DNA from 3 places in the Bacillus sp. PK6-16 genome. Region 3 is predicted to be linked to each of the others. Evidence: riboswitches for the same ligand, from Rfam matches in the RefSeq annotation. Region 3 holds a riboswitch; each other region holds the start of a gene.

Region 1 (3,205 bases), 1.8 Mb from region 3:
TCTTGAATGGAAACATCATTCACAGTAAAATCCTTATTCACTTCACTTTCTAATACAAAAGATTTCGCATAGTGAATATCTTTCGATTGAGCAGGCATATTTTGATATACCTTATAAGAAAGTTGACGGGAATTATCTTCCACAATATCTCCTATTACACTTGGAGCTGGAATTTCAATTTGTGTGATCGCTAATTGGTCGTATGCTACATTAACACCTGAAGCATTTAATCTAACTTCTAGCGGTAATTCTGTTAAATTATCAAATGTAATTGTCATATCTGCTTCTGGAGTAGCTACTGGGCCTGCTGTTCCAGAAAACTCTATTTTATTATTCCCTTTATCTTGATACCTAATTGAACTCGTATCATACACGTATAAATTCGTTAAATGACTACCATCATTACGCAACGTAACATTTTTATAACTATTTATCCTTTTAAAATTCCACATTGCCGTTAATGGTACTTTTTTACTTGTTCCGTGCTCATAAAATTCAAAGGAAGCATTATAAGTTTGTCCTGACCTTCCGTTCCCATATAATTGTAAAAAGTTTTTTGCATCACCTTTAGTTATTGGTGTTTTAACATCTACAGACGAAGCTGTCATAGAGTGAATATTAATACGGACATCAATCCATTTCCCTTGATATTCACCAGCTTTTTTTACTAATACGTACTGTTCTCTATTTGAATTTCTAAATGTATATTGACTTTGACCAGTTCTGTCATCGCTACTACCCTTTACCTCATATGTTACTTGTGGGCTCCAAACAAATCTAAAAGCATATTTACCCGAGATAGAAGGCCCTTCACCTGTTCTATTATTTATTACCTTTACATTTGGATATTTAAGAATACTTGTAACAGGACTAGCAGCTAGTAGAGATTGGCTCTTTAATATCTTCTCAGCTTGAATAGCAGGTAATTCCTGATTATTTTCGTTGACCTTATTGCTCTCTTTTAATTCATTTTCCTTTGATACGAGTTCTTCATTAACCTTTTCTTTCGCTAAAGTCTTCGTTTCTTTTGGAATTTCAGCATTAGTAGCATTTATTTCTTGTTTTTTATTTTCTTCCAATACTTTCACTTTTTCACTGATTTCTTTTTTCGCAACTTCCTCTGAAACCTTTGGATTTTCATCAGAAATAGCTACATGTAAAGCCTCTTTTTTCTCTCCAACATGCAGAGAAGGAGATTCAATTTTCTTTTCATTCCCTTCAAACTTCACTATCGGTTCAAATTTGTACTCTCCAGCTTTTTTCATTTGAATGACTACATATACGTCACCGATAGAATTACTTTGTTCATTCTTTTCAATTTTTACAATGTGATCTTCTGTTACTGAAATGTTTTGAATCGCTTTATTGTTTTCATTCATTTTTTTCGTTTCTGCTTCATTAAACAGCTGCTCATTAGATAATTTCAGCTCGATATTAGCATCTTGTTTATTTGTATTTGTGATCTTTAATACTACATCTTCATCAACTTTTATTTCTTGTTTATCCATATGAACGATAAAACGTCCTTGCTCGTCGTTTGTAACCGCATAAACTTTCGTTGCAGAGTAGTCTAGCACACCAACTTGTGTAAATAATATTCCTCCAGCGAGAAGTATACGCCCAAATTTCCCTATTTGTTTTTGCAATGTACTTCCCTCCCTTGCTTCCTGCATACCGAATATTTCGAACATTGAATTTATTTTCTAGCTAAATTTACAATCATAGTGTATATTCCTAGAAAATAAAAAGCCTGGTTGCCTTTTGGATTTTCATACATCACAACATGTGTGAAAATCCAAACTGCAACCAGACTATCATAGTAATTTTCATTACCTTAGACTCTTAGCTTTGCGACCTATCCTTTCGAATAGTATGCCCATTTATTTTTTCTTTTTGAGACAATAAAAAAATCCGGTTGCCTCTTCGATTTTCATACATACAACTATGTGTGAAAATCCAAACTGCAACCAGACTATCATAGTAATTTTCATTACTTTAGACTCTTAGCTTTGCGACCTATCCTTTCGAATAGTGTGCCAAATATAGGTATTTATTTATCGTGTTTTGAATATACCATTAAAACCCAAAAAAGAAAATAGTTTTTTTAGAAAAAAACTATTAATTTTTATAATCTAAATTTTCTCTAGGAAATCCATATTGAAAACTTTCAAAAAACATTTTGATGTTAGAAACACATCATACATTCTTTATCGATAAAATGAGATTTTTACTATACACAAATAGCGAGATAAAATAAAAAACATCACTTCCAAATAAGTGATGTTTTTGTAGTTAATGCAGTGGTAACATAACCTCAACTGTCGTTCCAACCCCAACTTCACTTTCAAAACTCATTTTACCGTTGTGGTCTTTAATAATTTTTTCTGTAACTACTAAACCTAGACCAGTTCCTGTTTCTTTCGTTGTATAAAAGGCTTCATTTAACTTTGGAATTTTATCTTTCGGAATGCCGCATCCCTCATCTTTCACTTGAACGATGATTCCATCTTTTACAGTAACTTTAATCGTAATTGTTCCGCCAACTGACATTGCTTCAATTGCATTTTTGATTAAATTAAAAAAGACCTGTTTTAATCGTTTTTCATCACATATAATTGATGGTAAGTCTTTACTGTAAATACCTTGTATGTAGACTCCTTGTTTTAAAGCTGGCTTTTCCATAACTCGAATAACATAAGAGATAATTTCTTGTATGTTATGAGTTTCTGATTCTAGTGATTTAGATTTCTCAAATCCACTAAGTTCTGTAGCAATTATATGAATCCGATCTACTTCTTGTTTCATAATATCACTATAAATTTTATCCTCTGGATGCTTGTCTGCTTGTTTATTCACAAGTTTTTTTAAGTTTGCTAAAGGTCTTCTAATCTTATAACCAATAACCGTTGCCATCTTTCCAACAGCTGCTAGTTTTTCTGTCTGTTTTATTTCTTTGTCCATCATCTCAAGCGTACGAACGTAAGACTGAACCCTTAAAAATATAATCCAACATATGATAGTAAATACGCTATATAATGCCATTGGGATTAAAACGAGAGAAGATTGAATAATGATTCCTGTAAGAGCATACTTTCCGATAAGTATCGCTGGAACTAACCAGAAATATCTTTTATTCACAAAGATTGGTGCAAACAAAATAAAAAATCCTTCTACTATATTTCCACCGTCAAATTCTGCATCGCTA
Region 2 (3,205 bases), 640 kb from region 3:
AGACTGCCCAAAAATTTAAACAAACATTTGATTAAAAAAGCACAAACCTTTTTAAATAAAGGTTTGTGCTTTTTCTTTAAAACATAATTGAAATTAAGAGCATTCCAATTCCGATAGAAGTAAATGTTGCAATTAGGCCAGGAATCATAAAACTATGATTTAATACGTATTTACCGATACTTGTTGTACCAGTACGATCAAAGTTAATGGCAGCAACGATTGTTCCATAGTTTGGAATGAAGAAATATCCATTTACTGCAGGGAACATCGCAATCAGTAGCGCTGGTGGAATGCCAAGAGATAGTCCAAGTGGCATTAAGGCACGAACAGTTGCTGCTTGGCTGTACAGTAAAATAGATAGAATGAATAGTGCGATGGCAAATAGCCAAGGTGCACTTGTTACTAAATGCTGAATGGATCCTTGAATCATATTTAAGTTTCCATTAAAGAAAGTATCTCCCATCCAAGCGATACCAAAAATAGCAACAACTGCTGTTGCCCCTGCTTTAAAGACGTTACCAGACACAATGCTTTCTACATTGGGTTTACAGAAAATAATAATAAGAGCCGCGATAGTTAACATAACCATCTCAATTGTGTTCGGCATGGAAAGACGAGCTAACTTCCCATCAACTATCCATCCTGGACGAAGTGCTTCAAATGAACCAAGAAGTACAACAAGGAAGGTTCCTACTAGGAAAAGGATAACTGATAATTTTGCGCCCTTTACACCTACAAATTCTTTTTTCTCTTCAAGCTTAGGAATCATTCCTTCTTTTAATCGTTTTAAGTATTCAGGGTCTTCATTTAATTCTTTTCCCATCTTACTAGCAACGAATGCAGCTATCATACAAGCGATGAAAGTAGAAGGTATACTTACTTTTAAAATATCTAATAAGGTGATTTTATAGTCAGCTAACATTGCTAAAAGAGCAACTGTGGCAGCTGAAATTGGACTAGCTGTAATTGCTTGTTGAGAAGCGATTACGGCAATCGACATTGGGCGTTCCGGTCTAATCCCTGATTCACGAGAGACTTCTGCAATAACAGGAAGTACAGAATAGGCAACGTGACCAGTACCTGCACATAGTGTGAATAAATAAGTAACAATTGGAGCAAAAAAAGTAATACGCTTTGGATTTTTTCGTAATGTCTTTTCAGCTAGATGAACAAGATAGTCCATTCCTCCAGCAGCTTGCAAAGCACCAGCAGCTGTAATTACTGCCAAAATCATAAGCATTACATCGATAGGAGGCGCGGTTGGTTGTAGGTGGAAGACAAAAACGAGTATTGCCATACCAACTCCACCCATTACTCCTAAACCAACTCCGCCTAGGCGTGCACCAATAAAAATACAGAGTAACAAGGTAAGAAATTGTAGCCAAAACATGATAAACTACCTCCGAAATTCATTAGTTAAGATATATTCGAATAGTTTAATTTGAATGAAAATTAAATAAATACCCGAAGAAATCCTTGTTATTTATACATTTTTTATTATATAACACAAAAAAAGTAACATTCACGTACTTTTTGAAATTATTTTGAAAAAGCAATGCATTAAAAATTTGTATTTATATCTCTAAATAAGTAGACATTTTGATTTATATGTTGTAATCTTTGAAAGAGAATAAATTAATTCTCATAGAACTCCCATATCGTTCAACTCGTTCAGCGAGAAAGGCAAACTGATGGAAACATGAGGACGCAAAACTACAGGAGCTAAGGTCGAAAGGCTACGCTAGCCAGTTACCGGACGGATAGGGTTGGTCTTGGCCAATGCTTTTACATTGGCTTTTTTTTATTCTCGAACATATTGAGAAACATTTTCAAACAAAATATCCATATATTTTGTTTTTTTGTTTGTATTGATTAAGGAAGGTGGATATTAATGAAAAAATATTGGCATAAGTTATCGTTCCTTCAAAAGAACGTCTTATTAACCGTATTAGTTATTTTGACACTTGTTGGAAGTATGGGTGCATTAAGTTTCAATATGTTTCAAAATAGTATGATGTCTTTATTTGAAAGGCAGTCTATTGAAACAGGAGAAATAGTATTGAAAAAACTGGATGTAGAATTAGTTAGAGACATGGCGAAAGATCCTACAGCCGAAAAAGTGAAAAAAGAAAAGTTAACAGAGAAATTAGATGAAGTGTCAAAAGAATTGAAAAGCGTTGGACAAACGTATGTTACAGGAGCAAAGCCGAATGAAAAGCGAGAATTACAACTCGTTGGTTTGACTACAGAGTTAACAAATGCGTTTCCTATAAAGCCGGGAGATTATTATGAACAACCCGCTCATTGGATGAAGGCATACGATAAAGTGATTGATACGAAAAAGGCTCAAATGACAGAAGTATATGAAGATGAAATAGGTTCGTGGGTGACAATATTAGAACCAATTACAGATGGAGAAAACAATATTGTTGCAATTGTTGCGGCTGACTTAGATGCTTCCATTGTTCCTATTACAAAAGAGAAGTTTATGATACAGGGCTTACTCTTTATCATTATTTCATTAGCAATTGCGACTATTACTCAATTCTTTATTGTGCGTCACTCGTTAGCTCCATTAAAAGATTTACGAGAAGGGTTACGTAAAATTGGTGAAGGTGACTTAAGTATTAAATTAAAAGAAAGACCAGATGATATTGGAATTATTAATGTTTATTTCAATAACACGATTGAAAAATTTAAAGGGATTATAGATAAAGTAAGGCAAACTGCTGAGCAAGTTTCTTCTTCTTCACAAGAATTGTCGGCGAGTACAGAGGAAAACAGCATGGCAGTTCAAGAGATTGCAAGTTCTATTGAAGGTTTAAGAGTAGGGGCACAGTCTCAAAAAACTTCAGTACAACAATGTTTAGGAATTGTACATGGAATGGAAGATAAGGTAGAAGAAATAACTGGGGCTGCAAAACAAGTTGCGGTTGCTTCTGAAGGTATGGAACAACATTCAATTGAAGGTAATGAAGTGATTGGACAAATTATTAATCAAATGAGTTTAATCCAAAATGCAGTACAAGATTTATCTTCCATCATTTATTCGTTAGAAACAAGGTCAAAAGAAATTAGTGATATCGTAACTGTAATTACAGGTATTTCAAATCAAACAAATTTATTAGCTTTAAATGCTTCTATTGAGGCTTCACGTGCTGGAGCAGCTGGAAGAGGGTTTGCAGTTGTTGCTGATGAAGTACGA
Region 3 (3,205 bases):
CTACTTGGTGAGCTATTGTTTAGAGGTATCATTTTACGATTTAAACTCAGCTATATTATATCTTTATTATTATATCTACTTTTAGCTTTTAGTATTGTTTTCGTAACGGTAGGCATTCCAACTACATATGAAGATTCTAATACATTTTTCATGGGGATAACTATGATTTGTGCTGTGACATTCTTTATGGGCCGGAATATATGGGAGAAAAAAGAAATGAATAATGGAGTAACAGAATGAAATATACATGTCCGTGCTGCGGGTATAGAACAATAGAAGAAGAACCACCAGGTACATATGAAATTTGTAATATATGTTACTGGGAAGATGATGAGGTACAGTTTAACAATCCTGACTTTGAAGGTGGTGCAAATGAAGTCTCGTTAAGACAAGCACAGAAAAATTTTATTGCATTTGGTGCTTGCGAGGAATGTTTTATTGGATTAGTTAGAAAACCGACTAGTGAAGATGTGAAGGATGCTAGTTGGCAGCGAATTTGTTAAGTGAAATGTTATTACTCAATTCAATGGGAGTAATAACATTTTTTATTTAGTGCTGAAAGAATTACTGCCGTCTTATAAGGTAATAAGAAGGACTAAATTGGTAAATTTTATTAATGGATATATTTTCAATAAATACAAAAGTATAGATGTATAGTCAGCTTTGTGTGTTTAATGTTATCATATTGAATGATATGGAAATTTTTAATAGAATAAGTAACTAAAAATTCAAAGGTAATGAAGCTTTTGTTGTATAAAGAAAATACTTAGTAGTAATCAACAATATTAAAAATAAGATTCGTATTTATATAAATTTAGTAGAAATGGGGTTTTAAAAAGGAATGAGTATAAGCATAACGCGGCAAAAGATTTTGGCGGCCGCTTCTCAAATTGTGCAATGTAAAGGGGTTGCTAAATTAACCTTAGAAGCAGTGGCAAAAGAGGCGGGTGTAAGTAAAGGTGGATTATTGTATCACTTTTCAAATAAAGAAGCTTTAATAGAAGGTATGATAGTCAGAGGGGTAGAGGATTATGAGGGAGCCATTTACAATAAAGTAGCGGAAGACGCAGAGAAGAAAGGGAGATGGGTTCGCTCTTTTGTAGAGGAAAGATTAAATAATGAGAGAAGAACAGAAGAGTTATCTAGTAGTATGATGGCAGCATTCATGTTAAAACCTGAATTACTTGAGCCATTACAACAATCATTTCAGCAACTGCAAAAGAATATAGAAAACGATGAGATAGATGCAGTTTGTGCAACAATTATTAGATTAGCAGCAGATGGATTATGGTATTCGGAATATTTAGGGGTTGGAAGACTAAGCCCCGAGTTAAGAGAAAAAGTGATTCAAGCTCTTATTAGAAATTCATATAAATAGAATATACGAACTATATAATGTGAAAATAATTCACCGTTGCTTCTTTAATGTAGTGGTGAATTATTTTTTTTATTAGAAAAATAGAACAATTTTATAGAGTATTGAATTATAACCGTCCAGACGGTATAGTAATATTTGGTTTAAGAGGAAAATGAAACAAAAAAAGAATAAAAGATATTTTTAGCACACTATTCGAAAGGATAGGCCGCAAAGCTTAGAGTCTACGGTAATACATATTGGTTACTAAGATCGTCTGGTTGCACATTTTTGATGCAACCGGACGGTCTTTTTTTGTTATATAAATATAAAAAATAGGAGGGAACTATGCAAATGAAAAGTACTAAAAGACATATTTCAATGGTTTCATTAGTTTTTCTAGTATTATTTTCAGTGCTGAATGTGTGGGCTCCAGTTATTCAAGCTGCTGTGATGAAAAGTCCAGTGGACGAAATTAATATTTCCCGTACTGATGGCACGACATCTGAACCGTATCAAGCCTCAGATGGTATGAAAGTAGAAGTGAAGTGGTCAGCTAAAGAAAAAATAAAAAGTGGAGATCAATTCACAATTGATATGCCAAAAGAGTTTCGAAAAGACCTTATGAATATGAGTTTTCCTTTAAAAGATGCTGAAGGAAAAACAGTTGGTACATGTGAGATGAAAAAGGGTCTATTAACGTGTACTATGGGTGATTACGTAGAAGGAAAGAATAACATTAAAGGTTCTTTATTCGTAGAATTCTACTTTGGTCTAGAAGCATATGATGGTGTTAAAGAAATTCCATTAGAATTTAACGTTGATGGTCAAATCGTCAATAAAGAAGTAAATGTAAGTAATACGACAGAGAGACCGAAGCCACAGCCCAATACAGATAATCTATTGAAATGGGGTTCTTATAATCAAGAAGATCCTTCGATTGCTGATTGGCTTGTATATGTAAATGCAACTGGAACAGAAATGCAAGATCTTAAATTAACAGATACATTAGGACCTGGGCATGAGTTAATTACAGACAGCGTAGTATTAGAAGAGGCTGTATTTGAAGATGGTTATGCACCAACAAATATTAAGCCAGCAGATTTATCTAACATTAAAATTAATACAACAAAGGCTGGATTTACAATTGAGTTTCCAGACAGTTCAAAAGGTTATATTTTAAGATATAAAACAAAGATTACTAATCCTTCTGCAAAGCCTCATAAAAATACTGTGAAATTAGAAGGTAAAAATATTAAAACTGAAGAAAAAGTAGGACAAGTATTCGTAAGTGGTGGAGGGGGAACCGGTTCAGGTGACGATAATCCACCTAGTATTGAAAAAAATATAGTTGATGAGAATGGCAAGCTTGTAGAGAATGAGCAGCTAACACAAATGGATCAAGTGATTCAATACCAAGTTGGTACACATATACCGAACGATCCTCCTAAATACACATCAATGGTAATTCGTGATGATTTAGAAGATGTTTTAGAAGTATTAGAGGCAAAAGTATATGATCAAAATGGCCAAGATATTACTTCTAAAGGGACGTTAAAGATAGATAAGCAAAGAAGTGAAGTAACATTTACGTTTGGTGAGAATTTTGACTATAAGTCATATGAAGACCAGATAATTAATCTTAGTATCAAGGCGAAAATTAAAAATGATGCAGACTTATCTTCTTACGTAGATAAGAAGATTCCTAATAAAGCGGAATTACATTTTGATGATAAAACATTAACATCAAAAGAAGTAACTATTACGCCGCCTGAAGCTCCAAAAGATGGTACAGTATCGCTTCATAAAATAGATTCTGAGAATCCGAACAAAGGGTTAAAAGGTGCCGAA

What was found. A riboswitch is a leader RNA that binds a small molecule or an ion and turns the genes downstream of it on or off. The one in region 3 is predicted to bind cyclic di-GMP.
Region 1: it holds a riboswitch for cyclic di-GMP, as region 3 does, so the genes downstream of both, M1D66_RS03585 (WxL domain-containing protein) here and M1D66_RS21735 (SpaA isopeptide-forming pilin-related protein) in region 3, are expected to answer to the same signal.
Region 2: it holds a riboswitch for cyclic di-GMP, as region 3 does, so the genes downstream of both, M1D66_RS25100 (methyl-accepting chemotaxis protein) here and M1D66_RS21735 (SpaA isopeptide-forming pilin-related protein) in region 3, are expected to answer to the same signal.

The regions. Positions count from the first base shown of each region.
Region 1 covers NZ_CP096511.1:703,303-706,507, reverse strand. The annotation lists gene M1D66_RS03585 (WxL domain-containing protein) at 1-1,646, opposite strand, end outside; cyclic di-GMP riboswitch class I at 1,799-1,887, opposite strand; cyclic di-GMP riboswitch class I at 1,960-2,048, opposite strand; gene M1D66_RS03580 (ATP-binding protein) at 2,293-3,205, opposite strand, start outside.
Region 2 covers NZ_CP096511.1:4,886,108-4,889,312, reverse strand. The annotation lists gene M1D66_RS25105 (anaerobic C4-dicarboxylate transporter family protein) at 77-1,390, opposite strand; cyclic di-GMP riboswitch class I at 1,673-1,757, shown strand; gene M1D66_RS25100 (methyl-accepting chemotaxis protein) at 1,892-3,205, shown strand, end outside.
Region 3 covers NZ_CP096511.1:4,241,795-4,244,999, reverse strand. The annotation lists gene M1D66_RS21750 (hypothetical protein) at 1-240, shown strand, start outside; gene M1D66_RS21745 (CPCC family cysteine-rich protein) at 237-503, shown strand; gene M1D66_RS21740 (TetR/AcrR family transcriptional regulator) at 842-1,378, shown strand; cyclic di-GMP riboswitch class I at 1,551-1,643, shown strand; gene M1D66_RS21735 (SpaA isopeptide-forming pilin-related protein) at 1,703-3,205, shown strand, end outside.